Linked DNA regions of Dyadobacter pollutisoli. Each later gene encodes a partner of the first gene's protein in a complex. Links are inferred from orthologs where the notes say so. Each region holds a gene or a part of one and is shown in the gene's direction. Other genes may lie near its edges.

Region 1 (12,257 bases):
GTATTCCTTGAACATCAAAGGGTTAGTCAACTTATAAAACTTCCCATCAGCTCCCTTCAATACGGGCACCGGCTTTATCTTGCCTTCTGCATTCAATTGACCATATTTCAGTCGCGCCGCAACATACTCTTCATCGGATTCGCCGAAGACGATTAGCTCGGATGGCTTCTCGGTAGTTCTGTTGAGGTTGATTTGATTATCCAGTGAATCGAGAAGCCTTCTTTGCTCCCAGGTATTTTTGCCGGAACGGATCCGCTCACGGATAGACTGGCGTATCAGGTAAGTCAGTGCCTGGGTAACGTTCAGGCCAATCTCTGCCATTTGTTTAAAAATGAAGGAGGTAGGTGACATGCCCGGAATGGTATTCGGGTCGTGCAGCAGAATGGTGCCGTCACCGGTCAAAAACCCATCGATCCGCACGCAGACATCGATACCAAGTTGCTGAAAAACCTGTGCGATAACCTGCTGTATTTCCTGGTTTTTTTCAAGTGTTGTATCAACCGGAATCCTTTTGCGGCTAGCACCCGGTTTATATTTTGCATTAAAATCAAAAACCTTTACCATTTTGATCACTTCGCTCGGAGGCAATGCTAATGGCTTTCCATCACTGAGCTGAATACAACCGCAGGAGAATTCCTGTCCGTCGATAAATTCTTCAATTAAAACCTGATCCTCTCCATTGGAACTACTGATAAACGCGTGCTCCTGGCCGCTGGCGAAATATTCGTCCAGTTTAGCGATCAGATTAGCAGGATGGTAAACTGTTTCACCGGAGAAAACAACAGGAAAACCTATCCCCTCGTCCAGATTAGCTATTTTTTGGCCCCATGCCTGTTTTTCTGGCCTATCCAATGAATTCCAGATATTGGCATCGAGTTCGATCTGGAAAAAGCATTGGTTTACAGCGGCAATGAATTCTTCAAGAGAATCCTCCTTCACAATGGCTACCCCGATTGACGAACCCTGGTGCGGGGCTTTAATAACCAGTGGCAGGCCGAGATGTTTTTTAAGTACCTGAAAAAGAATAGGATATTCGCGGGGAACCCACTGACTAAAACGTAACGTCCAGCTTTTCTTCTGCTGACCATTCACCAGTGCGATCATTTCATTTTGCAATATTTTGTCAATACCAACTGCGGAACCCATTAGCCCTGGGCCACTGTATGGAATTCTGTACCATTCCAGCAATCCCTGTATAGCGCCATCTTCACAGTCAGGACCATGCATGGCGAGGAACGCAAATTCGAAATGTTGCTTAAATTCTGACGGAGCCAGCAACTTCCCTATTTCAGCTGGCAGCGGTTGATCTGCCAACTCGGGAAAAGATTCGATATATGTCTTGAAACCGTTGAGCTGAGCGCTTTTCAATGGATAAAACTCTCTGATCTCAGCGGAATACATTAACTCTTTTTCCAAAAGTATAAAACGACCGAAGCTGTCCACAAAGACCGGCACGGGCTCGAAAAGGGACTTATCCAGATACTCAAAAGCAGTCTTGCCACCCGCAAATGAAATTTCCCTTTCACGGGAGGGACCACCAAAAAAAATTCCGATACGCATATTTAGATATCCTGATTAATGCATTTAGATCATAGCTGCAATATAAGGTACTAATTGAGATGAATCAATTTCTGTCAGAGTTGCGGCGGAATTTTAAACACAAAAAGCAGCCTTCATAACCGAAGACTGCTTTTTATCTAAATAAATATAAGTTTCAGACCGTATCAGGCCAGCTCCGGAACATTCACGGAAACCACTTTACTAACATTCGGTACCGCTTTACGGATTGATTCTTCCAGGCCTGCCCGGAATGTCATTGCGCTCATCGGGCAGCTTTGGCATGATCCCTGCAATTCCAGTTTGACAACCATATCGTCCGTTAATTCAACTAATTTCACGTCACCGCCGTCTGCAAGCAAATAAGGACGTACCGATTCGAGTGCCTGCTCGATTAGCTCTATTGTTTTTTCTTTTGAATCCATTGTTAAAAAATCTATTTGCTAATATGCAAGATTATATTCTAAAAATCAAATCATTAATAGACTCTGCCTAAACCTGTATTTCTACCGGAAGGGTTTTTTCTCTGGTTGCGTTGCGGATCGCCACCTGCTGGGCAAGCGATTCGGCAGCATCCCGGAATGCATCGTTCACAATCGGGTTCGTGTCCATAACAGCCGGACGACCTTCATCTCCCGCCTCCCTGATCCCCTGCACCAGAGGTATCTGACCGATCAACGGCACATTAAACTTATCGGCTAGCAATTGCCCTCCACCTTTTCCAAAGATATGGTATTGATGATCCGGCAATTCCTCAGGCGTAAACCAGGCCATATTCTCAATGATGCCCAAAATAGGGACGTTGATCTGCGGCTGACGGAACATAGACAATCCTTTAATTGCATCGGCCAGGGCCACTTTTTGGGGTGTAGTCACAATTACAGCCCCTGTTACCGGCACGGTTTGCACCAAAGTAAGGTGAATGTCGCTGGTTCCCGGAGGCAGGTCTATCAAAAGGTAATCCAGATCGCCCCAATCGGTATCGCCAAAGAACTGTTTCAATGCCTGGCTTGCCATCGGCCCTCTCCATACCACCGCGCTGTCGGGCGGCGTGAGAAAGCCTATGGATATCATTTTGATCCCGTACTGATGGATCGGATTTATATAGTTTTTGCCATTTTTCGGTGTAATGGTCGGCTGCATGTTTTCAGCTCCGAACATGACCGGTATCGACGGCCCTGAAATATCTGCATCAATAATTCCCACTTTCGCGCCTGAGCGGTGCAATGCCATTGCCAGGTTTGCAGTTACCGTCGACTTCCCTACCCCTCCTTTTCCTGACGAAATCGCAATTACATTCTTAACTCCCGGGATCATAGGGCCGCTATCCCGCGTGGAAGTAACATTGGCAGTAAGCTTGATAATCACTTCCACATCGGGACTCAGATGCTCATGAATAGCTGCTTCACAATTCCTTCTGATCAATTCTTTCAGCGGGCAGGCCGGTGTGGTCAACACCACTGTAAAACGCACCTGATTAACCCCAATCTCAATATCCTGGATCATCCCCAGCGTCACCAGATCCTTTTTCAGGTCAGGCTCCTCCACGGTACTTAATGCCTGTAAAACTTTTTCTTTATTGATTGTAAATTCTCCCATTATACTGGTTACGTACTTTGTCTTAATACTGTTCAACAACAAATGTCCTCAATGAGTTTGTTAGGAAACCGGAAATTCTCTGATTCTCTTTTCAATTTCTTCCAATTCGGCGGACACGTCCATATTTCGCGAAAGTGCATTCAGCTTGCTCCATAATGATTTCAGTAGTTTCAGCTGGCTTTTCGTAAATCCGTGCAATGGCCGGTGATGGATCGTTTGCTTCACAGCGTCCCATTCTTTCATGAATGCCTGCATTTCGGTATCAATAAAAGCTGCTTCAAAACCATTGAAAATATATTGTTCCGCAATCTTATTCGGATGTATCATATCTTCCTCATAAAACCGGTAATCGCGCAGCTCGTCGATCATGATCTCATAGGAAGGGAAGTATTCGACCTGCTTGTACTTTTCGCTAAGCTTATGACATACCAGCCGCAATGTTGACTTACTTACCTGGTTCAATGGTAATGTATCTCGCGTATGGCGCACGGGACTCACCGTCATAACGATCCGAAGATCCCTTTTGAAAGTCTGCAATTTCTGGATCAATTGCTCCCAGGCAATGCTGATCTGGTCGGGATGAAGCAATTCCTTTACAAATTTCTCTCCCGGAAGTTTATGACAATTGCCGATGATCTGGTTGGTCTGGCGATGGCGGTAGGCGTAGGCAGTACCAAAAGTAATGACCAGCACATCGGCTTGTTTTAAAAACTGCTTAATGTTAGCTAGCTTGTCTGTCAGGCTTGCTTCCAGCTCATTTTTATCCTGACTCCATTGCGATGAGTGAAAGTCATGATGCAGCCATATCTGGTCCTGATTCTGCAAATACAATGCCGGATTAGGAGCTTTTTCTTCGAGGGCAGCATCTAATATTTTGCTGATGGCCAATGGATTAAAAACAGTACCCAGCGGATTATTAAGTACTTCAAATTTATAGCCGCCAAGTTGGGTACCCAATACCTCCGCAAAGCACGAACCGATGGTCATTATTTTGGAGTGGTGGCTGATCTTCCATTCCGACGGCGTGATACTGACTTCGGTACTTAGCTTAATCTCCTTCATTCATCTGCAAATATGTCTTCTGCAAAATTAGCAGTATTTGTTCTACCCAGCACTCTGCCAATTTCTTCTGTCCCGGAAAAACACTATGTTTGATTCAAATTACACACACTTATCCTCCAAAATGAACGAAAGTTCCTACCCATTCGCGCTGTCGCGTCAAGAATTGCGATATGAATTTGTCAGTGTTAGTGCGGACAAAGAAGTAAAGAAGGTTGTTGTATTAAGTCAGACAGACGAAAACGAGATTTATAATCTGGCGTTATTTGACCTGCTAGACAATGACGAGCTTGGCTCTCCATCGAAAAAAGATGCGAACGATCTAGCCAAAATTAATACAACAGTCTCCTGCATTGTGAGTGACTTTTTAGAAAAAAATCCACGTTGCAGTGTAGTTCGTCTGCACAACGAACCTCCTCGGCAGCTAGTCAGAGATGAAATTGTGCAAAAGGAATTGGACGAGATGAATGAATTGTTAAGAAAAACAGATTTATCAAACCTATTTAATCGTCATTCAAATAAATGAACAGGCAAGAATTGATACTATCAGCAGTCCTAGTTTTGTCTAATTTTTTTGTGTGCTGTTCTCAACCATCCAGCCCACCAACTCCGTCCAGCAAGAAAACCTACGAATTCGGCACTAACCCGTCCTGGCAAGACGAATTCGATACTCCCGGAAAGCCTGACCCTACCAAATGGGGCTACGACCTCGGTGATCATGGCTGGGGCAATCACGAACTGGAAGATTACACGGACAAAATCGCTAATGCCAAAGTAGAGGGCGGAAACCTCGTTATCACTGCCATTAAAGAAAAATCCGGAAAACTGGATCACAGTTCTGCCCGTTTGGTATCAAAAGGGAAAGGGGATTTTTTGTATGGAAAGTTTGAGATCAGGGCCAAACTGCCGAAAGGACGAGGCACCTGGCCAGCTATATGGATGCTAGCCAGCGAAAATGGATACGGTAATAAAGGCTGGCCTGATAATGGTGAAATCGACATTATGGAGCATGTTGGCTTCGATCACGGTAAAGTCCATGGCAATGTCCATACCAAAGCTTTTAACCATACCATTGGAACCAACAAGGGAAATAATGTTATGGTCGACCAGGTCTCAGAGGAATTTCACACCTACTCCTGCGAGTGGACACCCGATGCCATTTCCATTCTGGTGGATGGTAAATCCTATTTTACATTCAAGAAAGAAGCCGGTTATCAATGGCAGCAATGGCCGTTCGACAAACCTTTTCATTTTATTTTAAATATAGCTGTCGGAGGTGACTGGGGAGGGCAAAAAGGCGTGGATGACAGCATTTTCCCTCAAAAAATGGAGGTCGATTACGTCCGTGTTTACCCGCTTGTCGAGAAAAAGTAACTTTGAAATTCCAGTGCATGGAAGTATCTTGCACCATGGATCATTTCGTTGTTTCGGCCAGGAAGTATCGTCCCGTCACCTTTGATTCGGTGGTTGGCCAATCACACATCACTACCACATTAAAAAACGCAATTCGCACCAATCACCTCGCGCAAGCCTTTCTTTTTTGCGGTCCGAGGGGTGTAGGAAAAACTACATGTGCGCGGATTTTAGCCAAAACAATTAACTGCCAGAACCTCGGCGATGATGTAGAAGCTTGCGGCGAATGTGAATCCTGTGTCAGCTTTCAAAACAATGCGTCTTTCAATATCCACGAACTGGATGCTGCTTCCAATAACTCGGTGGAAGATATCCGTAACCTGATCGATCAGGTTCGCTATCCACCCCAGACTGGAAAATACAAAATCTACATCATTGATGAGGTTCATATGCTTTCTCAGGCCGCATTCAATGCATTCCTGAAAACATTGGAAGAACCGCCGGGCTATGCCATTTTCATTTTGGCAACTACGGAAAAACATAAGATCCTGCCTACTATCCTTTCGCGCTGCCAGATCTTTGACTTTAACAGGATACAGCCAAAAGATATCGCATATCATCTGGCTGATATCGCAAAAAAAGAAGGCATTGAAACTGAAAAAGAAGCACTGGAACTGATCGGGCAAAAAGCGGACGGAGGACTTCGTGACGCGCTTTCAATGTTCGATTTGAATGTTACTTTTTCAACTAATAATCACCTTACCTATGCAGCAGTACTCGAAAACCTGCATATCCTGGACTATGATTATTACTTCAAAATCACCGATGCATTGACTGCCGGCAGTATAGCGCGGTCTTTGGTTTTGTTTGACGAGATCTTGCGAAAAGGTTTTGACGGACATTTGTTTGTGGTAGGGCTGTTGGAACATTTCAGGAATTTGCTGGTGGGTAAAGACCCTGTTACTGTGACGCTTTTGCAGGTTTCGGAGTCTGCCGAGCGTAAATACCAGGAACAGTCTGCGATGGCCGATATGAGTTTCCTGCTCTCTGCGCTTAGTATCGCGAGCCAATGTGATATCAATTACAAATCAGCCAAAAACCAGCGACTGCATGTGGAGCTTTGCCTCATGAAGCTCGCCAATTTACCGCACGTTCTTCAACTTAATTCACTTGCAGCCGTTGATGAAACGGCAAAAAAAAAAGTTGAGCCACAGCAACAGCCATTAAATTCGCAGCCTTCTGTTCCGGCAATACCGCCAACGAACGGCGCTCCAACCAATGGAAGCTCTTACGCACCGCCGCCACAGCCAGTAGCAACTCCAGCTGTACCGTCACGACTGAAAAGCACGATTCCGCTCACTGCCACCACTCCCATTACCAGCCAACCGGTTAAGGAAACCGTTGCGGCTCAAACTGACTATGCTGCCGTAGCAGCCGGCAGTAATGTCAAAAAGGAGGCATTGACCTTTGAAACACTTCAAAGGCTTTGGTATGAATTTGCAGAAAAGAGACAGCAAGCCGGAAACTCGACCACCGAGGAAATTACACTAAGGAGAGAGTTCAAACTGGAAGGTACCACCATTGAAATAGCGCTTGACAACACGCACCAGCTGGAAGCAGTCCAGAACATGCGTTATGATCTGCTGGGTTTTCTGAAAAGCCGGATCGATGCTCCCAGGCTGGACATTAACCCCCGTGTAGCGCCCCAGGAGGTAAACCGGCTACCCTATACTCCTGCCGAAAAATTCAATTATATGGCTGAAAAGAACCCCTATCTGCTGGAATTGAAGCAGGCACTGGGCCTTGACGTAGATTTCTAACGGTTTTTCGCCGCTTCCAGAAATTGATGGTTAAGATGCAAAACCTGCGGGATCAAAGCAGCGGTTTCGTCATTGGTAATGATAAAATCTGCGATCTGCTTTCTCGACTCGTCCGACGCTTGCCTTTTGATAATCGATCTGATTTCCAACTCACTACGATTGTCTCTTTGCAGAATACGCTTGATCCTCAGATCTTCCGGCGCGTGAACCACCACGACGTAATCCAGTGAATTCCCCTGCCCGGCCGCGTTCATAATGGCCGCTTCTTTCAACACATATGGAGAGTCTGCATGTTCCGAAACCCAATGCTGGGTATCTCTCATGACCACTGGATGGATAATGGCATTCAGCTTTTTTAAGAGCTTTTCGTCTTTGAAAACCACGGAGGCAACAAACGAAGTATTATACATTCCTGACGAATCATACGATTCCGGCCCGAGTAAATCCGTTACCTTTTCTCTGATCTCAGGTTCATGATTGGTAAGCCATTTGGCACGGGAATCGGCGTGATAAACAGGAATTTCAAGGCAGGAAAATACCTGGCAGACTATGCTCTTGCCGGAACCAATACCGCCGGTAACTCCTATCTGAAGTGGAAGTGACATGGTTTCGGGGAAAGATGGTTATTGAGGAGCAGCATTTAAATACTGCGCAACTTCAAAACTGACATATACGTCCCGATGACTCACCTCCACCAATGGAGATACGGGCAATGGAATCGGTAGGCTTTCGTCGAAATTATTCTGGATTTTTGGAACAGGAATTGAAATGCGAATGGTATCGGGATAGGTGCGGATCAGTGAAACCGGCCCGTCCACCGAGATCAGCGACGGAGACACATTGATGATGCTTGATATCACGTACCCGTCCCGAATATTGATACCGGCGCTATCCACCCTGATAGGGATGATCTTCCTGATCTTGCGCTCGAAATTTAACTCAAACGTATCTGCAATGACATAGTTGACATGCAGGTTAGGGAAAAGTTCTGTAATTTGGTCCGTCAGGGCCGTTGAATTGATAAAGCTAGCTTCATTGGGATTCAACACCTTGTATACTACCGGATTAGCATTGAAATTCAGCCATGACTTTTGAAGTAAAGTCCAACCATCACCCGATACATTTACTGAAATTCTCTTGGGCAAAGGCTGCATGGGAACGAATGCGGAATTATCGTACTCAATTTCCAGCGGGTAATTAAGCTTGATTGAATAATTATCCTTATTCAACACATTCATCAACCAAAAAAAAGAGGCTGCCAGGATGCATACGAAAAAAGTTTTGATCCTGTTCTGGCCTGACGGTACGTTACTCACAGCAAATTAAAATGGGCATACATCCGAAAATGTATGCTGTTCATAAATTATTTATTCATTACTAAACAGCGATCTCAAAGCAACGAACAAATATTCATTACGAGAATTTATCCTGCAATAGTACGCGAGATGGCTGATTTGTCAACTGTTAACTTTACTCCTTTATCCAGTTCCAACGTAACTGTTGTCTCTTCTACTGTATAAATCCGGGCGTGGATTCCTCCAATCGTTACCACCTGATCGCCTTTTTTGAGGTTACCAAGCAATTCTTTCTGATCTTTTTGCTTTTTCTGCTGCGGGCGTATCATGAAAAAATAAAACACCCCGATTATCCCGACCCACATCACGACCTGATAAATCATACCTTGTGAGCCGCCTGCTGCTGCTTGTGCTAATAAAGAAAAATTCATTGTAAGAGATAGATTAGAAAGTTTATTTTGTTGGTGCGGAATTGACAACTCCTTTGAGCCTTAGCTCCGAATAAGCAGGTTCCGTATTGGCATACACCGTAATGGTTTTTACCTGGGGACCCGACTTGTGTTTGCTGTCAAAACGGACTTTGATACTTGATGTCTCTTTGGGACCAATTGGCTCCTTGGGCCATTCCGGCGTTGTACAGCCGCAGGAAGAAGTGATATTGTTCAGGATCAGCGGATATTCTCCATCATTGCGAAATTTGAAACTGTGCTCCACAATAGCTCCTTCCTGAATGGTTCCAAAATCGAACGATGAGCTATCGATCAAAGCAAAAACAGGCATTTTTGAATCTGCCTGTTCCGCTTCGCTTTTATCTTCTTTTTTGGAACAACCGGAAAAAACCAATGCGATTCCTAACAAAACACAAATGGATATTTTTTTCATATCGGTAATTAATTGGCCTGACCTTTGATTTGAGCCATCAAACGGTCCACATCTTCGAGCAGCTTTTCAGCTTTTTCGCGGGCGTCATTCACAACCCGCTCGCCTTCGGTTCTGGCGAGACTATCCGGCTGGTCTTTTTTATCAACCATATCCTGGATCACGCCTTCCAATTTCTCCCTGTATTTCGACAATCTGTAAGTCAGCTGGGTGCGAAGAACTTCCCCTTTGTCGGGTGCATAAAGAATCCCCAATGCAGCGCCGGTGACACAACCTGTCAGGAATGCGATTAAACTATTACTGGTTTTACTCATGAGTTTTTAAGTTTTAGCTGTTGCTGCGGCTATCAGCCTTTTTGATATTGGTAAGCCCTCAAAAATTATTCCATGCGGTAAAACCTGTATAACTTTCGAAAGCCGTTATTTATTATCTATCAATCCGCGGCCGCTCTTTCTGATCACCCCTTCTTTCGAAAGCTTCACAGAAAGCACGTCCAGGACGCCATTTACAAACTTACCACTTTTTGGGGTACTGTACCTTTTTGCTATTTCAATAAACTCGTTAATTGTTACTTTAACGGGAATGCCCGGGAAATGGATCAGTTCCGCCAACGCAGTTTTCAATATAATCAGATCCACGAGCGCAACCCTTTCCAGCTCCCAGTTTTTAAGCTGATCATCCAGATATAGATCGTATTTATCACTTTCAGCTACCACGATCCGGCATAGTTCTTCTACAAAGAACCGGTCTTCTTCCCAATCTTTGGTCAAAGGCGCCAACTGAAAAGTAGCGCTATTGTCTGCTGATTTCAACGTTTTGATGGCTAGACTACGGATCAGTTCACTATGATCACTCCAATATAGGTCACGCTGTTCAAAATAATCAAGCGGAACTTCGTGCTTTAAGATAACCTGTCTTAAAATATATTGAACGATAGCCTGATCTTCCTCAGGGGTATGTGAGGTTTCCTTGCAATAAGCTTCGTACTGCGCATCTTTCCTCAATGCTTCACGATAAGTTTTCCTGACAAGGTTCATTTCATTGGACCAGTTGATACCGTTCCTGATAATTTCCTCTTCCAGGTTTTTATCTTCGATCAGCACCCTCACAACTCTGTTGGTGTCCAAGCCAGAGTCTTTTGGAAAAGGCGATTCAGGATCGTCATATCTTCTTTCGCGGTCAATTTTGGCCTGATGCGCCAGTTCAATGATCATTGAAAGAACACGTACAAAATCAACATGGATCGATTCAGTCTCATTCAATACCCTCCTTACCATTTTCTCTCCATCCGTAGCTGTCTGGCGGCTGTATGCCTGAAATGCACTGCGTGCAACTTTCAAAACCTGCTCCGGAAGTTCCTCATCCTCATTGGGTTTTCCGTTTTTAATCAATTCGTCGAGCGTCATTCCAGCCAGACGTTTCATCCCTGCTAACTTCTGCCGGTTTTGAGGTTCCATGGAGTTCAGATCCGGCGCAAAAGCCTCATCAATGTGATCTAGTGCGAGCAAACGATTGGCATCTGCTGTCAACTGTCTTGCATAAAGCGCCTGGACCGCCTTGGTTCTTAATAATCTTCTATTCAGCATAAGCCGGAATACTAATTGGATAAAAGGTACAGTAAATCAAAGAACGTTTTTGCATGTATAGCAAGGTTATTCATTTAGCATACCCCGCATTTGTGTTTTAAAATTGACCGCAAAATTAGACTATTTTGTTTAGAATCGAAAAAATGAAACACCGCCTTTTAATTTTGCAACGTTTTAAATGAATAGGATGTTGGTTTAGGATAGTCCCGCATCTGTTTGAAATCTCCGGTCTAAAAGTTTTATCGAGTGAAAGCATTAAAGTACCTCAACCAGTACTTATGGAAATACAAATGGTATCTCATCCTGGGAACCATTTTTACCATTATTTCTAACCTTTTTGGAATAATCCCTGCCCAGCTGGTGCGTTACGCCCTTGATCTGGTGATCGAAACCCTCGATATTTACTATCTTTTCAATGGGGCTTCGCTTCAAAGCGGGATGTATGACATTTTTGCTTTCAGCATCCTGCTGTATGGTTTGCTCATTCTGCTGATGGCATTATTGAAGGGAATTTTTCTGTTCCTCGTCCGGCAGACCATCATTGTCATGTCCCGGCACATTGAATTTGAACTCAAAAACGACATATACCAACATTACCAGACGCTACCTGCGAGTTTTTTCAGACGCCACAACACCGGTGATTTAATGGCCCGGATATCCGAAGACGTCAGCAATGTGAGGATATACCTGGGGCCTGCGCTCATGTACGGCATTAACCTGATCGTGCTTTTCATTCTGGTAATTTCCTACATGGCATCTGTCAGCACCAAACTGACTTTTTATGTGCTACTCCCGTTGCCTGTGCTTTCGATCAGCGTTTATGTCGTCAATAGTATGATCATGAAACGTTCTCAGGAGATTCAAAAGCAACTTTCAGGACTTTCGACGTATGTACAGGAAGCTTTTTCAGGGATCAGGGTGATCAAATCTTTTGTTCAGGAAGATCATTCTTTTTCCAATTTCCAGAAAGAGGCAGAAACTTTTAAGACCAAATCCCTCGGCCTCACCAAAGTTGACGCATTCTTTTACCCTGTTATACTACTGCTCATTGGTTTGAGCAATATTCTGATCATTTATGTAGGTGGCCAGGAAATCATTAATGGCAGACT
Region 2 (6,285 bases), 1.4 Mb from region 1 along the record:
CCGTTTATACCCGGTTTCTGAGCACTATCGATACCGTAGGCGGCGCTCAGGCCGTTTACAAAACGCCATTGCTAATGACGTCGCCTTACACGCAGGTTTTGAATACACCGGCTTTGGTGGGTTACAATGAAGCCCGCAAAGAACCACAACGGGCAGAATACAATGGCGGTGTCAAATTAAGTGGAATATTATTGGAGGGTTCGTTTACCTCTTTATTTCAAAACAGGATTTTACCAAGTGACCCACGTTCCGCCAAATTTAAACCAAACGGAAGCGGTGGAAAAGTGATCATTTGCGCCGACGGCGACATTGTCGTCAACGATTATGATTATAAAAGGAATGCCCCACTTCCATTAGGTTATGACAGGGTTACAAAACAAACATTCGGAAACAAAGACTTTGTGATGCATGCGCTTGATTACATGACGGATGCGAACGGTTTGATCAACGCAAGAAGCAAACAGATCGTAATCCGTTCATTGGACAAAATCCAGATTCAGGAAAAAAGAAAGTTCTGGCAATCACTCAATTTATTGCTCCCAATCGCATTGATCGGAATTTTCGGAGCATTAAGATTCTATTTTAGGACCCGAAAATTCGCTTAGAGAAGGCTGCTTCGTCGGTAATTTTTTATACTTTTGTTCCCTACAAAATGATTTTGGGAATCCGTCATTTATATTTTTCATCTAAACACTTACATCAAGAATTATGAAGTTTGTCGTTTCGTCATCAGTTCTACTCAAACAGCTGTCTGCTATAAACGGTGTCGTTTCAACGAACCCAATTGTGCCAATTCTTGAGAATTTCCTGTTAGCACTCGAAGGAAATTCTTTGACTGTTACTGCGTCCGACCTGCAAACGGTAATGATCACGGAAATTGAAGTGGAATCGTCAGAAAAAGGCGCCATTGCAATTCCTGCCAAATTGTTACTCGATACACTTCGGGGACTTCCTGAGCAACCTATTACTTTACAGGTTAACAGCGAAACTTTCGGTACCGAGATTATTTCGGACAATGGACGTTATAAGCTTTCCGGTGAAAACCCGATCGATTTTCCTAAAACACCGGCTGTGAATCGTGGCCAGTCAGTTGATTTTTCATCCTCTTCGTTAGGATCGGCCATCGCCAATACGCTTTTCGCTACCAGTACCGACGATCTTCGCCCAGCCATGACGGGGGTTTTCGTTCAAATGGGAACCGAGAATGCAACATTTGTAGCAACTGACGGACACCGTCTGGTTCGCTACCGTCGTACGGACATTAAATCTGACATGGATACATCGATGATCATTCAGCGTAAAGCGTTGAATCTCCTGAAATCATGTCTTCCTTCGGACGATGTTCCGGTTAAGGCAGAGTTCACGTCTTCCAATGCATTTTTCAGTTTTGGAAATATCCGCATGATCTGCCGCCTGATCGACGAACGCTTCCCGGATTACGAGAATGCGATTCCGACCAATAACCAAAATACGCTGACGATTAACAGAATGGAAATTCTGAGTTCGCTGAGACGTATCTCTATTTACTCCAACCGCACTACCCACCAGGTAAGGTTGAAAATGTCGTTGAATGATCTCGTGATTTCCGCGGAAGATCTTGATTATTCCAACGAAGCCAATGAGCGCCTGATGTGCGAATACAATGGTGATGATATGGAAATTGGGTTCAATGCGAAATTCCTCATCGAGGTACTGGGTAACCTGTCAAGCAAGACCATCACTTTCGAACTTTCTGCACCAAACCGCGCCGGATTGATCATTCCTGTTGATCAGGAAGAGAACGAAGATATCCTGATGCTGGTGATGCCAGTGATGCTAAACACGTACGTTTAGGCTTCAAATTATTTATAAACGGAAAAAATCCAGCTGGTATCCAGCTGGATTTTTTCGTTTATAACGCACTAGCACATAACATTTTAACAAATTTTAACGTTAATTACGAAAAAAATCGTAGTAGAATCTTGCAAGTACGATTTTTTTCGTAGACATTTGATACGAAGATTATCGTACTAATAAAATCTGCCATGTATATCAAACCCACCGACTCTGAACTTGAAATCCTGAACTACTTGTGGCAGGCTGGTCCAAGTACCGTTCGTTCAGTTCACGATGCCCTTTCCGTCACCAAAGATGTGGGTTACACCACCACTTTGAAGCTCATGCAGATCATGCACGACAAAGGCCTGCTCTACCGAACCGAACAAGGACGCTCGCACATTTATGTAGCCCTTCTTGGTAAGGAAGAAACGCAACAAAATCTTTTGGGGAAATTGGTCGATACCGTTTTCCAGGGCTCGGCCGCTCAGATGGTCATGCAGGCACTAGGGAACCACTCGACCTCAAAAGAAGAATTAGACGAAATTCGTGAGTTATTAAATAACCTGGAAAATAATCGTTAGCCATGCAAATCATCTCCAACCTACTTTCCGATTCCGTTGTGTCTGCATTCGGATGGACACTGATCCATTCTCTATGGCAAGGTACCTTGCTCATGATTTTGTCAGTTGCGACATTTTATTTTCTGCGTCGCTACACTGCTAATCTTCGGTACGCAGTCGGTGTTACATTGCTTTCGCTGCAGGTGATTGCGTCTGTCGCCACGTTCTTCTATTATCAGATAAAATCATCGCCCGTTGCCCATTATGGAAAACAGCTTACGTCCTACACAGCGACAAAAGTTCCGGTGGTTTTTAATCCAACCAATTATCCGCTCCCGGTCACATTTAAGATTCAAATGTGGCTTTCCGCTCACTTATACGAGTTAGTTGTTTGCTGGCTCATCGGTGCGGCATTTCTGTTACTCAGGTTTGCGGCTGGCTGGATATTTACTGAAAGATTACGTTTCAATGCGCGTGTGGTAATGGACAAAGAATGGCGGGCAAGATTTGGCGTAATCATTGCCAAAATGAATATCTCGAAATCCATTGAGTTTCGTGAGACGGCCAAAATACTAACCCCTATGGTCATTGGTGCATTCAGTCCGGTTGTGTTGATCCCCATTGGGTTGCTCTCTGGATTTTCAACTGCACAGGTAGAGGCAATACTGGCCCACGAGCTCGCCCACATTCGCAGAAATGACTACCTCATTAATATGTTCCAATCATTTGTGGAAGTGCTGTTCTTCTTTCATCCCGCTATATGGTGGCTTTCTGACCGCATCCGTGCCGAGCGCGAACATTGCTGCGACGATATCGCCTTGGCGGTTTGTGGAGACAAAATGTCCCTGGCGCATGCATTGGTAAAAGTAGCTGAATGGCAAACTGCTCCTCGCATGGCGATGGCATTTGCATCGAAGCGACCATTGTTGCTTCAAAGAGTTCAAAGAGTATTAGGACTTACACCAAAACCTTCCAGAACGTTTGGTAGCCTGCCTATTATGCTGTTTGCGATGACGCTCGTGATTGGTTTGTCGGTATATGCTGTTGCCCAGAAAACCGAAAAAGCAAAAGAGAAAGAGAAAAAATCCACTAAGCATATCAGCCAGAAGCGCAAAGCCGTGCTTGCGGAAGTCAATGTTGAAAATGAAGTTTCGGAAGTGCCAGAGATTGGGCACCTTGCAGAAATAGATGTGGAAAATAATATCAACATGGATTTTGAAGGTATTTCTGAAATGCATATTGATTTTGACAATGATTCATTGAATAAGAAAATGAATGAGATCCATAAGAGAATGCAAGCCCTGCAAACTGAAATGGAACCGTTGAATCAGCGTATGGAGGAAATTAACCTTGAAATGGAAAAGCAGCGGTTTGAAGTTGAACGCTACCAGCGGGAAATGGAAAAGATCGAATGGAAAAAAGAAGGTGCAAGGGAATTGAGACAAGACCTGATGGAAAAACGGTCGACGTTACTTGAACAATCTAAATCCAGCCAATCAAAAACCAACGAATCAGAACTGGACAAGCAGTTGGCTGACTTCGAGCAGCAGATCAAAGTGCAGGAAGAAATCATTTCACAATTAAATGCTCAAATTGCTTCTTCCCGCAAAGAGGCTTTCAAAGCAGAAGAGCCAATTCGGAAAATGGATTCGGAAATTCGCGACATTCAGGAAAAGATCGAAGAAATAAACGGAAAGATCGGCGTGGAGACACTCAGCTTTGAAAAAAGCATTGAGAGATCCCCGAGAGTGAGGGTCGCCCGTACCCCTTACGCAACCAGATCTATTCGCGCAGTTCGGACTCCCCATGCACCACCTGCCCCGGAAGCCGTTCGCGTCCGTCCAGCTAAGCCGGCCAAAGTACCGACAACTCCTCTACCGCCACCTCCACCACCTAAAAAACTATAAAAAAATGGGCGATGATTAATTTCACCGCCCATTTTCCTTTTTGATAGTTATTCCACTTCAATAATCACATCGTCACTCATCGGATGCGTCACGCAGGTTAAAATGAAACCTTCATCCAGCTCTGCCTGCGAAAGTGCATCCTCCTCATCCATTTGCACTTTCCCGGAAACGCACCTACCCAAACAGGCGGTACACATTCCTGCCTGGCAAGAATATGGCAGATCAATGTCCATATTCAATGCCGCTTCCAGAACGGTTTCATGCGGTTTGATAGGAAGCTTATACTCCGTTCCCTCGTAAAACAGCGTTATTTCCCTGGTTTTCAATGTATCATCATCCTCTTCCATAGTCACCTCCCCCGGCTGTGCCGCCGTGGCAGTCATGAAACTCTCCTTGCGGATTTTACTGTCGGGAACTCCGAGAATCGACAAAGCCCGATGCGCTTCCTCCATCATATCTTCCGGTCCACAGGTAAAATACTCAGCCTCCTTTTTATTCAATGAGGGGAGACCTTCCATTATTTTCAGAATATGGGACTTATTCAATCGTCCTCTTTGCCCCTCCCATTCCTCCGACGGCTGACTTAATGTATGAACAACCTTCAATCGCTGGCCGTACTTCGCTTCAAGTGCCGCTATTTTGTTTTTAAAAATAATGCTATCCTCATTGCGGCTTCCGTAGAGAAGAAAAACTTCACTTTCCGCTTCAACCATTAATATCGATTTCAATATGGAGAACAATGGAGTAATGCCACTGCCTGCCCCGATAAAAACAACTTGTCTGGTTTGATCGTCAGCCTGCTTTGGAAAAAATGCACCGGCTGGCTCCATGGTTTCCAGTACATCCCCTTCCTTGATGGTATCCAAAAGCAAGTTCGAAGCGTAGCCGCCGGGAACACGTTTAATGGTAATAGCCAGAGAAACATCCGTATAGGGTGAGCTGGACATCGAATACGATCGGCGGATTTTCTTGTCGTCGACCGGCAACAGCAACGTCAGGAACTGGCCCGGCCGGTAAGCCACTACTTCATTAAGCGGATGCCAGAAATGTATGGTAGAAGCCTCCTCGGTCTCTTTTTCTATTTCCTTTACTTTCAAAAAATAGTATTTACTCATTAGTTAGTAGCTTTTAGCTGCTGGCTATCAGCTTTTAGTGCGAATGATGGGCGTATTGAATACAAAAGCCTCACAGGTAACACCCATGAGGCTTTTATGATTTCACTTTTTGTTATTTTAAAGTTGCTACTGCGTCCTTAATGCGTTGTACCGCTTCTACCAACGCCTCGTCAGCGGCAGCAGTTGAGATACGGATACAATCCGGTGCCCCGAATCCGGAGCCGGCAACTGTGGATACGAACGAATTGTTTAGCAACCAGTTCGCAAAGTCGTCAGAACCATTGATGGTAGTAGTTCCATCCGATTTTCCGAAGTAGTAGCTTACATCAGGAAATGCATAAAACGCTCCCTGCGGCATATTCACTTTGAATCCTGGAATCTCTCTCAACAAACCTACAACCAGGTCGCGGCGACGTTGGTAAGCTTTTGCCATTTCTATGGACGGCTCCATTGTTCCATTGAAAGCTGCGGTTGCTGCTTTTTGAGCGATAGAGTTGGTTCCGGAAGTTACCTGGCCCTGCAATTTTTCAACACCATCGGCGATCCATTTTGTTGCAGCAATAAAACCGATTCTCCACCCTGTCATCGCGTAACCTTTCGCTACACCATTCACAGTGATCACGCGGTCTTTCAATGCTGGGATAGACCCAATGCTGAAATGTCCTTCTTCCGTGAAATTGATATATTCATAAATCTCGTCGGCCAAAACATAAATGTCATCATGTTTTTCAAGTACCGCTGCGATTTCTCTCAGTTCCTGCTCAGAATATACGGCTCCGGTCGGATTGTTTGGAGACGCATACATTACAATTTTAGTGCGCGGCGTAATCGCTGCTTCCAGCTGTGTTGCCGTTACTTTGAAGTCATTGTCAAAGGCACCATCTA

What was found.
Region 2: the proteins of ON006_RS18940 (region 1) and dnaN are in contact, whole or in part, in a cryo-EM structure (PDB 8GIZ), measured with the Escherichia coli proteins. The link is inferred for Dyadobacter pollutisoli from one-to-one orthologs.

What each region holds. Positions count from the first base shown.
Region 1 is NZ_CP112998.1:4,623,007-4,635,263, forward strand. The notes cover bases 5,080-8,006. They hold ON006_RS18940 (DNA polymerase III subunit gamma/tau), read left to right. Parts: upstream 5,080-5,624; coding sequence 5,625-7,388; downstream 7,389-8,006. Other genes in these bases: ON006_RS18935 (glycoside hydrolase family 16 protein), read left to right, coding at 5,080-5,589; coaE (dephospho-CoA kinase), read right to left, coding at 7,385-7,993. Outside these bases: ON006_RS18910 (D-alanine--D-alanine ligase family protein), read right to left, coding at 1-1,560; ON006_RS18915 (NifU family protein), read right to left, coding at 1,725-1,982; ON006_RS18920 (Mrp/NBP35 family ATP-binding protein), read right to left, coding at 2,050-3,156; ON006_RS18925 (GSCFA domain-containing protein), read right to left, coding at 3,217-4,218; ON006_RS18930 (DUF6934 family protein), read left to right, coding at 4,340-4,741; more of ON006_RS18935, read left to right, coding at 4,738-5,079; ON006_RS18950 (YbbR-like domain-containing protein), read right to left, coding at 8,012-8,704; preprotein translocase subunit YajC, read right to left, coding at 8,812-9,114; ON006_RS18960 (DUF1573 domain-containing protein), read right to left, coding at 9,137-9,565; ON006_RS18965 (YtxH domain-containing protein), read right to left, coding at 9,574-9,876; transcription antitermination factor NusB, read right to left, coding at 9,982-11,148; ON006_RS18975 (ABC transporter ATP-binding protein), read left to right, coding at 11,395-12,257. UniProt on the Escherichia coli protein: Part of the beta sliding clamp loading complex, which hydrolyzes ATP to load the beta clamp onto primed DNA to form the DNA replication pre-initiation complex.
Region 2 is NZ_CP112998.1:5,987,058-5,993,342, forward strand. The notes cover bases 1-2,770. They hold dnaN (DNA polymerase III subunit beta), read left to right. Parts: upstream 1-708; coding sequence 709-1,833; downstream 1,834-2,770. Other genes in these bases: gldG (gliding motility-associated ABC transporter substrate-binding protein GldG), read left to right, coding at 1-605; ON006_RS24605 (BlaI/MecI/CopY family transcriptional regulator), read left to right, coding at 2,025-2,399; ON006_RS24610 (M56 family metallopeptidase), read left to right, coding at 2,402-2,770. Outside these bases: more of ON006_RS24610, read left to right, coding at 2,771-4,285; ON006_RS24615 (ferredoxin--NADP reductase), read right to left, coding at 4,333-5,400; ON006_RS24620 (pyridoxal phosphate-dependent aminotransferase), read right to left, coding at 5,513-6,285. UniProt on the Escherichia coli protein: Confers DNA tethering and processivity to DNA polymerases and other proteins. Acts as a clamp, forming a ring around DNA (a reaction catalyzed by the clamp-loading complex) which diffuses in an ATP-independent manner freely and bidirectionally along dsDNA.